Regions from separate parts of the Oceanobacillus picturae genome, predicted to be linked through region 1. Evidence: riboswitches for the same ligand, from Rfam matches in the RefSeq annotation. Region 1 holds a riboswitch; each other region holds the start of a gene.

Region 1 (5,967 bases):
TCGTACTGTAGCAGCTATTCTGGAAAATTATCAGCAAGAGGATGGCTCTGTCATCGTCCCTCCTGTACTACGTGCATATATGGGTGGAAAAGAATCCATTAAATAATTGGATAAGATAAAGAGTAAGGCTGTTTTTCGGTTATCGAAAACAGCCTTTTCTAGTTGTTTCGGAAAGTAAGTCAAGCTCATCGCGAAGTTAGTAGATAGATTTTTTCCCTCGTATCTCTATGATCAATACTCCTTTTATAGCAAAATTGTACAAAAAAGACGTAAGTCGGAGTAAATCGACGTAATAGAAGCATGTATCAAAGAAATCTCTGTTAAATTAAAATTTTACAAACTTTTTATACAGAAATAACTGAATATGGACTTTGAATCAAGCCTCCAATAGGTATAACATTAAACTTGCATGCTTGCGATCTAACATGCTGGGGATCGTACCATCAAATATATTGAAATTATAGTAGATAAAATGGAGGTTATTTTTACAACATGATGAATTTCAAACGTAAAATACTAGGAATATTTATTGTTTTAATCTTATCTCTTATGATAGCAGGTTGTGGATCAAGTAATGAGGATGCACAAGCAGAAGGAAGTGTTAGTGAAGAATTAGATTATACTATTACTGGTACAGAGCCTGGTGCTGGACAAACTAAGAAGAATGAAGAAGTTTTAGAATCGTACGATAATCTTGCCGGTTGGGAACAGGAATTATCTTCGGCAGGAGCAATGTTATCCCAATTAAGTAAGGCTATTGATAATAAAGAACCAATTATTTTTAGTGCATGGTCTCCACATTATAAATTTGCCAAGTGGGATTTAAAATATTTAAAGGATCCCAAAGGTATTCATGGTGATGAAGAAAAGATAACAACGATTGCAAGAAAAGGCCTAAAGGATGAAATGCCTGAAGCTTACACAATTATTGATCGCATACAATTGGAGCTTCCAGATGTAGAAGAAGCATTATTAGAGGCTCAGGAAAAGGAATATGCTGAAGTAGTAAAGGATTGGGCTAAGGAAAATCAAGAAACAGTTGCAGAATGGACGGAAGGTGTAGACTCTGTGGATGGGACTTCTATTGAAATCGCTCTTTTACCTTGGGATGATGCAATTTTTACAGCAAATGTTGCTAAATTCGCGTTAGAGCAAAAAGGTTATGATGTGACACTTACACAAGTTGATCCAGCTATTATGTTTGAAGCCATAGCAACTGGGAGTGCTGATGCATCATTAGCAGTATGGATGCCAGTAACACATGCCGAATTATATAAACAATATGAAGATGATTTTGATGACTTGGGGCCAAACTTAGAGGGTGCTAAAACTGGGTTAGCAGTACCAGCTTATATGGATATTGACTCTCTAGAAGATCTAGAACCAAAGGAATAACGCTTGCATTGAAAGAACCCTATCTGTTTGCGGTAATTCAAAGGATAGGGTTCTTTATCTTTTAGTAATCCTTTACTTATGCTAAAAATTAAAAGAATGAATTGAATAATTTATTAGAAAAAACTGTTGACAGATTGAAAGGCGGGTAGTAATGTAAGTAGCAACAACAAATTAAATATGCATTACTTCTTATTCAGAGAGATGGAGGGACTTGGCCCATTGATATCTCGGCAGCGGACTTTTAATAGTACTGTGCTAAATCCAACAGGCGAATGCGAGCCTGAAAAATAAGAAGAGGATGATCGTACATAGCTGATCCCTTCTTATTTTTATAAGAAGGGATTTTTTAGTTTTACACGAAACAACTCTTCTTCACGACAAAATTAAATATGCATTACTTCTTATCCAGAGAGGTGGAGGGACTGGCCCATTGATACCTCGGCAACGTGCTTTTAAAGCAACGTGCCAATTCCAACAGACGAAGGTCTGTAAAGATAAGAGGAGGATACTAGTTCATTGCCTCTTCTTATCTTATAAGAAGAGGCTTTTTAATTTGAAACTACAACGAGCAGGAGGAAGTAGATGATTACATTTGATCAAGTTTCAAAAGTATACGGCGAAAAGGCAGAAGGTGTAAAAGCACTGGATAATGTGGATCTCCACATAGAAGAGGGAGAGATATATGGTGTGATTGGGTTTAGTGGTGCTGGAAAAAGCTCGCTCATTCGATGTGTTAATTTACTCGAACAGCCAACATCCGGAACAGTAACCGTGAATGGGCAAAACTTACAAGCACTTTCACCTAAGGAACTACGGGAGGCAAAGCGAAACATAGGGATGATTTTTCAGCATTTTAATTTACTTAATTCGAAAACCGTGTTTACCAATGTCGCAATGCCCTTACTGTTAAGCAAAACTCCAAAAAAGGAAATAACCAAGCGTGTTTATGAACTACTTGATTTTGTCGGCTTGCGTGACAAGGCTGACAGTTATCCAGATCAACTTTCTGGGGGACAGAAACAGCGAGTTGGGATTGCCCGTTCTCTTGCAACCCAGCCATCCATTCTTTTATGTGATGAGGCAACATCAGCCCTTGACCCAGATACAACAAATGCTATTTTAAAACTTTTAAAGAAAATTAATCAGGAATACAATATCACCATTTTAATTATCACGCACGAAATGGGCGTAATTAGAGAAATTTGCGATAAAGTTGCTGTGCTTGAAGATGGAAAAGTAGTTGAATCTGGTTCTGTATTTGATGTCTTTTCTCAGCCGCAAACGACCACAGCTCATAACTTTGTCAGTACGGTGATGCATGATCAAATCCCAGATTCCGTATATGAGTTAGTAAGAAAACAAGACGCACATAACCAAATTTATCGGATTGTCTTTGTTGGTGAGTCTACTGGAACACCGTTGTTGTCGCAAATCGCAAAGCAATACGAGGTAGAGGTAAATGTTCTGTTTGGTAGTATCACAGAATTACAGGGCGTACCATTTGGAAATCTTATCGTGCAATTTGAAGGGGAAGAAAAAGAGATTAACCGTGTCATTATGCATATTCATCAGCAAAAAGTAAGTGTAAAGGAAGTGTTAGCAGATGTTGGTTGATTGGCAACAAATTACAGAGGCATTATGGCAAACCATTGTAATGGTAGCAGTCGCCCTATTTTTCTCTATGATTATAGGGTTGGTATTAGGAATTGTCCTTGTTGTAACACGTAAAGGGCACTTATGGGAAAACAAGTATATTTTTACGGTCTTAAATGCAATAGTAAACATATTTCGTTCTATTCCGTTTATCATCCTAATGGTCGCAGTCATTCCATTCACGAGATTAGTTGTTGGAACCTCAATAGGCACGGCCGCAGCTATTGTACCAATGGTGTTATTTGCAGGACCATACATTGCAAGATTAATAGAGAATTCTCTTTTAGAAGTAGATCCAGGTGTGATGGAAGCTGCCCAGTCAATGGGAGCAACACCTTGGCAAATAATCATTCGCTTTCTTATACCAGAAGCTCTTAGCTCCCTCGTGTTAGGGGCAACCATTGCCACAATTGGATTGGTTGGAGCCTCAGCCATGGCAGGAGCTGTTGGTGGTGGCGGATTAGGAGACCTGGCCATTACCTTTGGTTATCAGCGGTTCGACACAATGGTGATGCTAATAACAGTAGGAATACTCGTCGTCATGGTTCAGGGATTACAATCCACCGGAAATATTTTATCCAAAAAAATAAGAAGAAGATAAAATCAAAACAAAAGGAGAAGATACAGCATGAAAAAGTTAAGTCTATTATTGTTATTAGTTAGTTTAAGTTTGGTGATTAGTGCTTGTTCTAATGGGGAGGCTGCAACGAAGGTCAAAGTAGGAATTAGTGGCTCTGACACAACGATTTGGGATTATGTAGCAGAAAAGGCCAAAGAAGAAGGAATAGAGGTTGAGATTGTTCGCTTTTCTGACTATGTGCAGCCGAATCTAGCATTAGCTGAGGGAGAAATCGATGTGAATGCTTTCCAGACTGTTTCATATTTTGACGCCTTTATCGAGGAGCATGACCTTGACCTGACTCCAATTGCAACAACAGTTATCGCGCCAATGGGTCTTTATTCTGAAAAGCATGATTCTGTAGAAGATATCCCTGAAGGTGGAACAATTGCCTTAGCTAAAGAAGCAACGAACATGGGCCGGGGACTTTTACTTCTTGAAGAAGCAGGACTAATTAAATTGGAAGAAGGCTTTGACGGAAATGGCTCTGTCGATAAAATCGTAGAAAACCCGAAGAACCTTAAATTTGAACAGCTTGTAGCGGGTCAGACTCCAAGGGTGTTGCCAGATGTAGACGCCTCACTCATCAATAACGGTATTGCAGTGGATGCAGGATTCAGCCCATTGGATGATTCCATTTACCATGAGGATGAAACAGCTACCCCGTATATTAATATTATCGCCGTACAAGAGAAAGACAAAGATGATGAAACCTTAAATAAACTAGCAGAAATTTACCAGTCTGATGACGTAGCAGACTTTATTATTGAAGAACGCGATGGAAACTCCATCCCAACATTTGTACCGTTAAGTGAAATTGGCCATTAAAAGAGAGAGTAAGACGTACAGCATAAAAATAAAAAAACGAGGTGGAGTAAATGAGTGTTGTAGCTAAAAGTTTAGAAGAAGTGAAGAAGATCATTGTTGATAATATAGAAGAAAATAAACAGAAATACATTCAAGCAAGTCATGATATTCATGATAACCCGGAAATTGGAAACCAAGAGTTTTATGCATCTGGTCGCTTAATTGAATTGCTTGTAGAGGAAGGGTTTTTAATAGAAAAAGGGGTAGCAGGACATGAAACAGCATTCATTGCGAAAAAGAAAAGTGAAAAAGAGGGCTTAAGAATTGGCTTTTTGGCAGAATATGATGCCTTACCAGAAATCGGCCATGCGTGTGGGCATAACTTAATTGGTACCACAAGTGCTGCAGCTGCTATTGCACTTAGTAAAGTATTGGATGAAGTAGGAGGAGAGCTTGTCGTATTAGGTACCCCAGCAGAAGAAGGGGGTCCAAACGGAAGTGCAAAAGGGAGCTTTGTAAAAGCTGGATTGCTCGAAGATATTGATGCAGCGATTATGATACACCCAGGTGCTGAGACAAATTTAACTGGTCCGAGTCTCGCGGTAGATCCACTTGATTTCGCTTTTCATGGAAAACCAGCACATGCTTCCGCTCATCCAGATAAAGGAATTAATGCTCTAGATGGCGTCATTCAACTATTTAATGGCATTAATGCATTACGACAGCATCTTCCGTCAGATGTTCGCATTCATGGAATCATTACAGATGGGGGAGATGCACCGAATGTAGTACCAGATTACGCTAAAGCAAGATTTTATATCCGAGCTAGTTCTCGAGAGCTTTTAAACGAAGTAACGAAGAAAGTGAAGGGTATTGCACAAGGGGCTGCATTAGCTACAGGCGCTGATGTGAAAGTGATTGCTTTCCAAAATGAAGTAGATAACTTTGTCGTCAACAAACGATTTGACCAAGTATTTAAAGAAATAGCTGAGGAATTGGGAGAGGTAGTAAATACGGAGGAAAGAAAGGCTTTAGGCTCAACAGACGCAGGAAATGTCAGTCAGGTGGTACCAACCATCCATCCGCACATCAAAATTGGCTCGAGCGATCTAATTGGTCATACAGTAGCATTTCGAGAAGCTGCGCGCTCTGAAAAGGGCGATGAAGCACTTATTAAAGGAGCGAAGGCGTCAGCATTCACTGCGCTACAGCTTCTGACAAATAGTACGTTGTTTGAGGAGATCAAACAAGAGTTTACAGAGCGGACAGGAAAATAAATATTTGAAAAGGTTCGTCAGCCTTTTAAACATTCAATAAAATAAAAAGTAGCATTCTTTTTCAGAAGGAATGCTACTTTTTATTTACTTTCCAAATATTTCATATATAATGAGTTTAATTTTAAAAAATAGAGGTGGTTTTAGTGGAGGTTGAAGATATATTCGGGAACCTACCAACATTAGAAACAGAACGTTTACTATTAAGAAAAGTGACGT
Region 2 (5,967 bases), on a different contig from region 1:
TCAATTCCGTATTTAATCCTGTAGTACGCAGGCTTTAAGTGTAGTAGCAAATTCTGGATCATCTGCTCTGGTTCTTGGAATTCAATTGCAGCATGTAACTGAAAAGAGGAGACCATCTTTTCTACCACCTGAAGAAGTGCTTTCATCTCCTCACTTTCCATTTGTGGCCTAAAATTATAGTTAACCTTTGCACTAAGGAGGTACTTGGCAAAATAATAAATTTCATCAGACGGCATTTCCGTTTTTAACGAGTCGGATAAGCGGTTACAAAGGGACTTAACGCCTGTGTATTCATCAGTTGTTTTTATTACTTCCTTCTCAACTACATCTACCTCAACAAATTTCCCTTGCTCTATTCGCTTTAAGAAAAAGTGAAACCAAACGACAATATTATTAAAAACTTCATCAGTAAACTCCACCCTAAAACGCTGCTCATGCTTCTGTAATAATTGCCTTAGTAGATGCACCAATGAGAGATCAAAGCTTAAATATGGTCTAAAAGCCTGGTCTTCTATGTTGATAGAAGAATTTTGTAGATTACACAAAATGCTGTACCAGCTTTCTTTTGGTGTAACCAAAGATAGATAATAGATCAACAGCCTTCTGATATCGTTTTCATTTCCTTTTATCGAGTACCCAGTCTTACGATCAGAATAAAAATATAACTGGTTCGTTTTCATTTCTTCTTTAAGCTTCTTAATATCATCTAGGACTGTATTTCGACTTACTTCAAAAATTTGTCTGATATCCTCTAAAAAGTAAGCCTTTTTCTCCCCAACAACATGTATATAAATCCAAGCCCTTCTTTCTACAGGAGAGAATTCGTAGTACGTCGCTCTTGATGAAGAATGTTTGGCAGTAATATCTTTTTTAGTTTGTTCATCGATATATATGCCTTGCCCTCTCACTTGCTTGACCTCTTCTAATTGATGGTCATTAAGCCAATTATTTATTTTGTCAAGGTCACTATAAATCGTGCGCCGTGATACATTTAACAAGGTTGCAAGTTCTTGGATGGTAATGTATGAATCTTGAATCAGTAACTGATTTAATACTGCCATACTACGTTGATCCATCTTTATCCCCCTAATCAATAGTTCATAAGTAGTATGTTCTATACCTATATTTTATTAAAATATAGCCTACATAATAAGACCAAATGAACCACATCGTATTGTGCAAAGTTGTACTGAAGGTCGAGTAACCTAATGAATCTGTCGAGTAATATAAAGTGAAACTTATATCAGTAGGAGTTTTACATACGGTTCCACCGTAAATTGGAACCGTATGGCAAATAGGCTATTTCCTCATTCCATAGATTAAGTAATATACAATACTAATTATATTTGATTAATTGAATTCAAAATGTGATCTTTTTATGAAATGGTATGAAAAAGGGCAATCAAACCGATATTTATCACCCTAAACATGTCGAGTATTTAAAATATTTCTTTGCTATCATATAAAGTGAAACTTCAATCAGTGGGGATTATCGTTCTTCCCCAATGATTGTTAGTTGAACGAATCGGGATGTTAGCGTCCGTTTTACTCCCCCTCCATGTTTTGGAGTTGGAGTCTTACGGACGGTGGCACCGGGATTAACAGAAAGGAGGGATAACGTGTTAAAGGAATTAAACCAAGTCATTGAATATATTGAAGAACGGTTAACGGATGATTTGTCGCTTGAAACTATTTCTGAATATGCCGGGGTTTCCGATTATCACTTTAGAAAAATATTTTTTTACCTATCCGGAATGACACTAAATGAATATATAAAAAACAGAAGACTATCAGAGGCAAATAAGGACTTGTTGCGAGGAGAAAAAGTAACAGATGTTGCTTTCAAATATGGATATCAGTCAGTGGACGGCTTTAGCAGAGCATTTAAAAAATGGAACGGTTTTCTACCCTCAGAAGTAATGAAAAGAGGAGTAAGCAAAACGTTTCCGAAGTTCACATTTGTCATAACAGTACAAGGAGGAACTACAATGGAATTTAGAATAGAAGATAAGCCAACATTTAATTTAGTTGGTGTAAGTAAACGTGTGCCAATGCAATTCGAAGGAGTGAATAACGCGATTGTCGAGCTTGCGAAGAATATAACAGATGAACAAAAAGAGGAAATGCATTCTCTGCAAAATTTAGAACCATATGAGATCGTGAATGCTTCCTATGATGCAGATGCTCAATTTCTGAAAGAGGAAGGCGATTTAACGCACTTGATCGGTGTATTAACAACGGAAGATAACGTCAGTGGTCAATTAGATAAAGTAACCGTGGATGCCTGTACATGGGCGATCTTTCCTAATGAAGGTCCATTCCCATCAACACTGCAAGAAACCATGGCAAAGACCTATTCAGAATGGCTCCCCTCTTCCGATTATGAAGTGATCCCTGCCCCTACCTTTTCGTTTACTAAAATGGATGAACAGAAAGCGGATTATGCCTATAGTGAAGTCTGGATTCCAGTGAGGAAAAGATAAATACGAGGACTTATAATGAATGAAGAGCAACGCTGACTAAGGGGCGTTGCTCTTCTTATAAAAATCCTCCCCCCTCTTTAATGACCACAAACCCAAAACATCACCTCTCTATTTCTTAATTATCAAAAAAATCACTTGACGGTAATTTCATTTTACTGTATCTTTAATCTACAAATTACATATCACGAATTTTCTTATCCAGAGAGGTGGAGGGACTGGCCCTACGATACCTCGGCAGCAGCTCTTTTAGAGTAATGTGCCAATTCCAGAAGCGTAACGCTTGAAGATAAGAAGAGTATTTTAACGTTGACGTTTAAGGTCTCTTCTTGCTATAGAAGAGGCCTTTTTTGTTTGCATTTTACTTTCGCAAACTAAATGTACAGCAGGGCAACAGGAAAGGAGTATGTTTTTTATGTATACGATGGATTTAACCAATAAAGTGGCCATTGTCACGGGTGGTGCACATGGTATTGGAAAGGCGATTGTGGAGGCATTTTTAGATTGCGGGGCAAAAGTTGCGGTTGTAGATATGGCTGAGACACATGATGAAACAACAGCTAATACGTTTCATGTTCAGGCCGATGTGTCCAATCCGGAGCAAGTAACCACGGTGGTTGCTTCGGTTATTGATCATTTCGGCAGAGTAGACATTTTAGTCAATAATGCGGGGATTTCCACGATGGACTATTTTGTTGATATAAAAGAGCAAGACTGGGATAAAACAATCGATGTGAATGCTAAAGGGGTCTACCTTTGCATGCAATCTGTTGCGAAACAACTACAAGCTCAAGGCCAAGGTGGAAAAATCATTAACATTGCCTCACAAGCTGGGAAAAACGGCTACCAACTAATGGGTAGTTATGTTGCTTCAAAACACGCGGTACTAGGGATGACAAAAGTGGCTGCACTAGAACTAGCCAAAGACAATATTAATGTGAATGCCGTTTGCCCAGGAATCGTGGAAACAACGATGAAACAATCAGAAAGAGTGATTGGCGGCCACCTACGCGGTCTTCAAGCTGAAGATATTAAACATGAAGATAATTCACAAGTTCCCTTGGGTAGAACTGCTGTACCATCTGACATCGCGAATGTCGTTGTTTTTCTTGCATCCACCTACTCCGATTACATGACTGGCCAAGGAATCAATGTTACGGGTGGGATGACCATGAACTAATCTCTTGTTACATGCTTACCCACTAAAAAATCAAAATGAAGGAGGATATTTTGATGGCTAATGCGAAAAAAGGAAATGCACTTGCACTACTTCCGTTACTTATCTTTGTATTACTATTTATTGGCACTGGCGTTATTTCTGGAGACTTCTCCAATATGCCATTAAACGTTGCGATTATTATTGCGGCGGCTTTTGCTCTCGCCATGAACCGAAAAGAAAAGCTATCTAGCAAGATTGATATCTTTACGAAAGGCGCAGGACATCCGAATATTATCTTAATGGCGGTAATTTTTGTAATGGCCGGGGCATTCGCTCAAACAGCTAGGGACATGGGGGCTGTAGATTCCACCGTAAACTTGGGATTATCCGTTATTCCTCCTAATCTATTAATGGTTGGACTCTTTATTGTAGGATGCTTCATCTCTGTATCAATGGGAACATCCATGGGTACCGTGGCCGCGCTAGCACCAATTGGCATTGGGATCGCGGAGCAAACAGGCATACCAATAGCGCTTGCGATGGGAACGGTTATAGGTGGCGCAATGTTTGGTGATAATCTATCCATGATTTCCGATACCACCATCGCAGCTGTCCGGACCCAGAAAACAAAAATGAGTGATAAATTTAAAACCAACTTTTTCATTGTTCTACCTGGCGCAATTGTAACCGCGATTCTTTTATGGATCGTGACCGCTGGAGCCGAAATCGATACCATTGGCGATTACGCGTTTGATTTCGTGAAGGTTTTACCTTATATAGCGGTACTCATTGCCGCCTTAGCTGGCGTTAATGTCTTAGTCGTATTAATTGGCGGCATCGTTTTCGCTGGGATTATTGGCTTAATAGATGGTTCATATACGTTATCTAGTTTCATTCAAGCTATTTCACAGGGAATCATGAATATGGAAGATATTGCAATTGTTGCCCTATTAATTGGTGGGATGATTGGAATTATCCAGCATAACGGCGGGATTCAGTGGTTATTAAACTTTATAACGCGTAGAATTAAAACGAAAAAAGGTGCGGAGCTTGGGATTGCAGGTTTAGTAAGTGCAACCGACATTGCAACGGCCAACAACACCATTTCCATTATTGTAACAGGTCCATTAGCAAAAAATATTTCCGATGAATACGATATTGATCCTAGAAAATCAGCCAGTATTCTCGACATATTTGCTGGCGGATGGCAAGGTATCGTTCCATACGGTGGGCAAATGCTTGCAGCTGCAGGTTTAGCAGCTATCTCACCAATTAGCATCTTGCCGTATTCCTTCTACCCGATTGCCATCATCCTATGTGGAATTATTGCCATTCTCATTGGCTTCCCTAAACACAAGGGAAAGAAAGCCGCTAAGGGAAGTAAAAAAACAGCTTAACGAAACATCTAATCTGGTAAAAAGCATATAAATCTAGAAAAATATACTATTAGGAGTGGAATACATGGTTAAAAAAATGAACGTTGAAAGCTTTAATCTTGATCATACAAAAGTGAGAGCACCTTATATTCGTCTTGCCGGGACTACTACTGGGGCAAACGGCGACGTTGTTCACAAGTACGACCTCCGTCTCAAACAACCAAATCAGGAGTATATGGAAATGCCTGCACTCCATTCATTAGAACATTTAATGGCTGAAAATATCCGCAATCATCACAGTAGTGTCATTGATTTAGGTCCAATGGGTTGTCAAACAGGCTTTTACTTATCAGTTATTAATCATGATAATTATGACGAGGTATTAGAGGCTGTGGAAGCAACGTTAAAAGATATCTTAGAAGCAACAGAAGTTCCTGCCTGTAATGAAGTGCAATGTGGTTGGGCAGCAAGCCATAGCCTAGAAGGTGCAAAAGCACTAGCAGAAGATTTTCTTGCTAAACGATCAGAATGGGCTTTTGTATTTGGTGAAGAATAAGAATGGAAAAGGTGAACAGTTGACTGGGCTGTTCACCTTTTTAATAACCGAAAATGCATTATACTAACGAAAAAATCTCTGTCATTAGACCAGAAAAAGACTAATTTCTCAGGGTTTTTATTGACAATGATAATAAGCAAATGTATAGTGTATGTAATATTAAGGAAAGGAGGGTTATTAAAAATGATGCCATCAGGAAGATTACGCCAGCAAACTTTGAACAATAGGTAACTTAATATGTTCAAAGGCTCTGTTTTCATAAAACAGAGTAAACGGGAGTAGTCTGCACATTTTTAATAATCTTCGACGGAGAAGTATACACTTTTGACGTGAAGAAAGGCAGATATTCATCTGTCTTTTTTTCGTATGTTTTTTCGCACTTACGAAGGAAGACGT
Region 3 (5,967 bases), on a different contig from region 1:
CTCTCTGCCGATTTCTTTTGATTATAGGGGCTGAATAAGAAACTCTCCACTTTTGCCTCGACTAGCTCCGAGTTCCCAGCGACTAGCGCAACTTCCTTCGCCTCCGTACAATAAAGAAGACTTGCCGACTGGTGCTAACCAGAGGCCTAGTCGCCCTTATACCCGGAGGGTGAGAGGCAACATCGGCTCCCTGTAATTTAGGTAGGTCGACTAAAAACGGCCTTGTCGGCCAACGCCGACATACCCCTTTTGCAGGGGCATGTTTTCTTTATCTCCTCCGGCGGGGAATGCTCCATTAAAACCGCCACTTTGCGTGGCAACATGGAGCCACCTGGCATGGCCAGGCGCAGTTCGTACGTCGCTTTTCGTGCGCTCTTCGCTTTTCTTTTAACATCAAAGAAAAATCGCCTTTTAGAAGGCGATATGTGAAAGAAAAGGGGTTAAGTTTATTTTCCCCCATTTTGCAGAAGGATAAACCTGTTTTTCTGTAAGCTATTATATTAATTGTTTAGGAAGTGTTCGACCACATGTCCCCATTTGTTGAATTCTGTTAGAAAACCATCATGGCCAAACTCTGTATCTACGTGAAAGTAACTTCCGTTTGCCACTTCGCTTACGAACTGTTTCATGAGGGAGGGCTCAAAAATCAAATCCCTATCGTAGCTGATTGCAAGCAGGGGAGGCTTCATACTTCTTGCGGCAACCTCCCAACCACCTCTGTCCTTTCCAATATCATGATTGTTCATTGCACGGAGCAACGTCAAATAACTGTTCGCATCAAACCTCTCTGTCAATTTTTTTCCCTGGTGATCTAAATAACTACTAACGTCATATTTAAGTTGAGTACCTTTTCGATCAAAACGCAGATTGAACAAGGTAGCACTTCTATAGGTGACCATGCCAATCATTCGAGCAATTTCCAATCCTTTTAATGAATGGTTCGTTTCATACTGGCCATTTTTCCAGGCGGGATCCTGTTTGATGGATGTTTCAGCAATATGGTTGTAAGCAATCCCGTAGTCTGTAAACACTGGAGTAGAAGCAAGAACGATGAGTTTATCCATTCTATCTGGATAGAGGAGTCCCCATTCCATTACCTGCATACCTCCGAGTGATCCACCCATAACGGCTGCCAGGTGGTGGATACCCATTATTGTCAATGCCTTATGTTGAGCATGGACCATATCCCTAACCGTGATGTCAGGGAAATGACTTCGGTAGGGCTCATTGGTTTTGTTATGAATAGTGGTTGGGCCTGTGGAGCCATGACAACCACCAAGTACATTAAAGGTGAGAACTTGATAGGCGTCTGTATCAACATACCTATTCTCGCCAATAAGACCACTCCACCAGCCGGAATTTTTATCATTTCCAATTGTATGCTGGTTCCCTGTTAAGGCGTGGCATACAAGAATAAAAGGAGCACCCTCTGGTCCGGAAATCTCATAACGGAGAGAAACCTCCTCAAGCAGCTCCCCAGAAGTGAGGAGGAGTGGTCCGATGGAGATGTTCCCAATAGTAGGGACCGTCCTCTGGGAATTAGTCATAAAACATCCTCCTTACCCTTGAAGAGTAGGCCTTTGGTTGATTCATTCATCACAAGATAACCTCCCGGGAAAGTTCCATTCTCACACTCCTGCAATCACACTCTCAGGAAGCCCTCCCCGTAAGCGGACGAATTCATCGTAGGGGGCGGTTCCTGAGACAACTGTAATCCCGGTTGCCTCAGCATTTTCGATAAGCTGTGTATGGCCCTCTGGATATCGTATCCATAAGATACTGCTTTGCTTATTTATGAATTGTTCTAAAGTGTCAGATGGAAGGACGTTGTGATCTACATAGACAGCGTCTACTTGATAAGGTACATCTGCTAACTGAGTAAAACGATTCTCTTCTCCGTTGATTTCCTGCTGGATTGTTGGAACAAGGAATCCGAGTGCTTTAAGCTGTTCAATTGCTTTATTCACTTCTCTATTGTTTTCTTCAGTGTAAACTGCGATTGCTTTTTGTCTTACTGTCCCATCACTTCGGTCGAATGGAGATCTGACCAGCCATTCTATTGCATCTTTTTCCGAAGGTTTTTGGTTCGTTGTTTTACCAACAGCCTGATTGATCGCCTCATCTAACGTGCTTAGCAGATCAGAAGTAGCTTCTAACCCGATAGATAATCGGACTAACTCTTCCGACACCCCGGAGCTTTTCAACTCCTCTGGGTTAAGCTGCTGGTGGGTAGTCGAGGCTGGATGGATAATGAGCGACTTCGCATCCCCCACATTCGCTACATGTGACCATAGTGATATGGAATCAATCAGTTTCCGACCAGCTTCCCGGCCACCTTTTATGCCAAACGTTATGATGGAACCATATCCGTCTTTCAAATACTTTTTAGCTAGCTGGTGAGAGGGATGATTTTGTAGACCTGGGTAGTTTACCCATTCAACAGCAGGGTGATCGGCTAGGTATGCAGCAATTTCTTGAGCATTTTTAGTGTGTTTTTCTATTCGTAAATGCAATGTCTCCAGTCCCTGTAATAACTGAAAGGCACTTTGTGGGCTTAAACAAGCTCCAATATCACGTAAAAGCTCTACCCGTAATTTTGTCGCAAAGGCGGCTGCCCCGACATCAATAAAACGTAATCCGTTATAGCTTTCCTGAGGCTCAGTAAAACCTTTAAATCTCGAATTGTTCCAATTAAAGCGGCCACCGTCAACCACAACGCCACCAATTGTTGTTCCGTGTCCACCGATCCATTTTGTAGCGGAATGGACAACGACATCCGCTCCCCAAGTAAGTGGTTTGGTTAAGTATGGTGCAAATGTGTTATCAATAATGAGCGGGATACCATGCTGATGGGCGATGGTTGAGACAGCCTCTACATCAAAAATATTAAGACTGGGGTTGGTAATGGTTTCCCCGAAAATAGCCTTTGTCTTGTCAGTTATAGCATTTTTGATTTCTTCAAGATTGCTCCCATCTACAAATTTCACAGCTATTCCATAGCGCGGCAACGTGTGAGCAAATAAGTTGTAGGTGCCACCATACAAATTGCTGTCTGCAATAATTTCATCTCCAGACCCGGCGATGTTTAATATTGCAAAGGATATTGCTGCCATACCCGAAGATGTAGCTACAGCTGCAACGCCATCTTCCAGTTGGGCAATTCGTTGTTCAAATACATCAACCGTCGGATTCCCAATCCGAGAATAGATGTTTCCTGCTTCTGATAAACCAAATAGATTTTGTGCATGCTCCGTATTATTGAACACATAAGAAGTTGTTTGATAAATGGGAACAGCTCTTGCTCCGGTAGACGGATCAGGCACCTGTCCTCCGTGAAGTAACGTTGTTTCATCCTGCTGGTTAGTAAATGATGACATGTAAATTCCTCCTTTAAGATTATGGCCTGCCAGTCAACAGCTTTTTGATGTAAGACTGCAGTTTGCAGTTTAACCGGTCTGGGGGAGGAGGGGAGAATATAAAAAGCCCTCTTCCTAAGAAGAGGGCGTATTATTCACGTTCCTCCTCTTATCTTCCAGATCCAAGATGATCTGTAGGATTTAGCACCATCGGAAGCAAACAAGGTTTGCTTTCAGGTTGCTGGGCTTCGCAGGGCCTATTCCCTCCACCACTCTTGATAAGAGATTTAATTTTTAAATTATTCACATTATAAAACCAATTATACGCGGTTGTCAACCGTTTACTGAAAATAATTGTATAGTAAAAAAACAAGAGGCAAGAACCTCTTGTTAAGTGACATGCGGTCTATTCTCTCGCCCTTTTATGAAAAGGGAAATAAGTTGATAACATATAGTTGATGAGGGCTATCCAGATAAGAGAAAATGCGATTAGATGAGCAGTAGTAAAGGTTTCATTATATACAAACACACCGAGAATTAGCATAATGGTCGGAGCAATGTATTGGAGAAACCCAATCATAGCTAGCGGAATTCTTCTTGCTCCGCCTGCAAACAATAGTAACGGAACTGCTGTCACGATTCCTGCACCAATGAGTAGCATGGTGGAGGACGTAAAGAAAGTATTAGTCTGAAAAATATTTTCCGGGATAATCAGTAAGTAAAGGATAGCTATTGGTGTAATAAACATTGTTTCAATTGTTAAGCTAGCAAAGGCTCCTACATCTAATCTCTTTTTAAATAATCCGTATAGACCAAAGCTCATAGCGAGCAATAAGGATACCCAAGGGAAAACTCCATAGCTAACTGTTAAATATAGAACGCCTGCCCCTGCAAGAATAAAGGAAACCAGCTGTCTTTTGGTCAGGGTTTCTTTTAACACGAGAATACCGAGTAATATACTAATTAATGGATTAATATAATAGCCAAGGCTTGCTTGAAGAACATGGTCGCTATTCACAGCCCAAATGAAGGTCAGCCAGTTGAGTGTAATCATAATGGATGCAAAAATCACAGCAATTAATTGCTTTTTGTTGGTCAGGATTGCTTTGCATTCCTTGATTACGGTGGACCACTTACCTAGCAAGGCAATGAGTACTAGCATGAATACGAACGACCATACTATTCTGTGTGCGAGAATTTCACCGGCAGATACATGATTCACTGCCTTCCAGTAGATCGGTAGAAAACCCCAGAGTAAATATGCCCCTGCAGTTAGTAGAATGCCTGTTTGTTCCTGTTTTCCATTCATGCCAACCCTTCTTTTCTATACAAATTTGTCCCCCACGTGTAACTGTAGTAAGTCCTAAACTTCTTTTATCAAATAAACTCCATTTTAAAAGAGTCTGATCTAAAAAGCAAAAAGCATGTTTGCAGTTATAAGAAAACGCTTTCAAAAAGAGTACTAATAGAATAAGATAGTAGTAGAATAAGAAATCATTTCAGGGGGGATCTTTGTGAAGAAAGACAATCAACATATCGAAACAGCAGTTATCCACCAGGGCTATGACGCAAAGGATATGCTGGGGAGTCTGACACCACCTATTTTCCAGACCTCCACATTCACATTTGCTACCGCAGAACAAGGAGAAAGGCGTTTTGCAGGGGAGGAAGAGGGCTACATTTATTCTCGGCTAGGAAATCCGACTGTAAAGATTCTAGAAGAGAGAATGGCTTCATTAGAGCAGGCTGAACGTGGTCTTGCTTTTGCTTCAGGCATGGCTGCTGTGTCTTCAGTGCTAATTGCTCTAACAAAAGCAAACGATCATATTCTATGTTCTTCAGGGCTCTATGGCTGTACCTACGGCCTTTTAACTATGCTACAAGAGAAGTACCAGATAAGCCATGACTTTTCCTTAATGGATACAGAAGAGAGTATCCGAGAAAAAATAAAACCAGAAACAGCATGTATTTATGTCGAAACACCAATTAATCCGACGATCCGGTTAATTAATCTTAAAATGGTTGCAGATATAGCAAAGGAGTATAATATTCCTGTGGTGGTTGACAATACATTTTCAACCCCCTATTTACAGCGACCACTTGAACTTGGCTGTGACATCGTAGTTCATAGTGCTACCAAGTATATTGGTGGGCATGGTGATGTGATAGCAGGTCTAGTAGTGGGCAAGAAAGCGTTTCTTGATTCCGTTTCCATGACAACACAGAAAGATATTGGAGGCATTATTTCTCCGTTTGATGCATGGTTGCTCCTTCGGGGTATGAAAACATTACCTATCCGAATGGACCGGCATTGTGATAATGCAGAAAAGATTGCAAGTATGCTAGAGAACCACCCCAAGATCTCGGCTGTTTATTATCCATTTAGTGCCCAAATGAAGGAACAGCATTTTGATAAACAGATGAGACGCGGAGGCGGGGTTCTCTCATTTGAGATTAATGGTTCAAAAAAGGACGCACAAACATTGCTTAACCATCTCACTTTTATAAAAATTGCGGTAAGCTTAGGGGATGCGGAGACATTAATTGAGCATCCGGCAACCATGACACATGCGGTTATCCCAGAAAACACTCGTATGGAGATGGGGATAAC

Evidence for each region. A riboswitch is a leader RNA that binds a small molecule or an ion and turns the genes downstream of it on or off. The one in region 1 is predicted to bind S-adenosylmethionine.
Region 2: it holds a riboswitch for S-adenosylmethionine, as region 1 does, so the genes downstream of both, BN988_RS10145 (SDR family NAD(P)-dependent oxidoreductase) here and BN988_RS16415 (methionine ABC transporter ATP-binding protein) in region 1, are expected to answer to the same signal.
Region 3: it holds a riboswitch for S-adenosylmethionine, as region 1 does, so the genes downstream of both, BN988_RS17765 (PLP-dependent aspartate aminotransferase family protein) here and BN988_RS16415 (methionine ABC transporter ATP-binding protein) in region 1, are expected to answer to the same signal.

Annotation. Positions count from the first base shown of each region.
Region 1 covers NZ_CCAX010000003.1:396,048-402,014, forward strand. Annotated here, with positions in the region: gene serS (serine--tRNA ligase) at 1-106, shown strand, start outside; gene BN988_RS16410 (glycine betaine ABC transporter substrate-binding protein) at 493-1,395, shown strand; SAM riboswitch class I at 1,582-1,689, shown strand; SAM riboswitch class I at 1,794-1,896, shown strand; gene BN988_RS16415 (methionine ABC transporter ATP-binding protein) at 1,978-3,009, shown strand; gene BN988_RS16420 (methionine ABC transporter permease) at 2,999-3,649, shown strand; gene BN988_RS16425 (MetQ/NlpA family ABC transporter substrate-binding protein) at 3,677-4,495, shown strand; gene BN988_RS16430 (M20 family metallopeptidase) at 4,546-5,751, shown strand; gene BN988_RS16435 (GNAT family N-acetyltransferase) at 5,895-5,967, shown strand, end outside.
Region 2 covers NZ_CCAX010000001.1:2,021,031-2,026,997, forward strand. Annotated here, with positions in the region: gene BN988_RS10135 (BglG family transcription antiterminator) at 1-1,076, opposite strand, end outside; gene BN988_RS10140 (AraC family transcriptional regulator) at 1,620-2,483, shown strand; SAM riboswitch class I at 2,675-2,776, shown strand; gene BN988_RS10145 (SDR family NAD(P)-dependent oxidoreductase) at 2,896-3,660, shown strand; gene BN988_RS10150 (Na+/H+ antiporter NhaC family protein) at 3,714-5,036, shown strand; gene BN988_RS10155 (S-ribosylhomocysteine lyase) at 5,101-5,571, shown strand.
Region 3 covers NZ_CCAX010000004.1:204,609-210,575, reverse strand. Annotated here, with positions in the region: gene metX (homoserine O-acetyltransferase MetX) at 501-1,547, opposite strand; gene BN988_RS17765 (PLP-dependent aspartate aminotransferase family protein) at 1,629-3,377, opposite strand; SAM riboswitch class I at 3,523-3,641, opposite strand; gene rarD (EamA family transporter RarD) at 3,763-4,665, opposite strand; gene megL (methionine gamma-lyase) at 4,871-5,967, shown strand, end outside.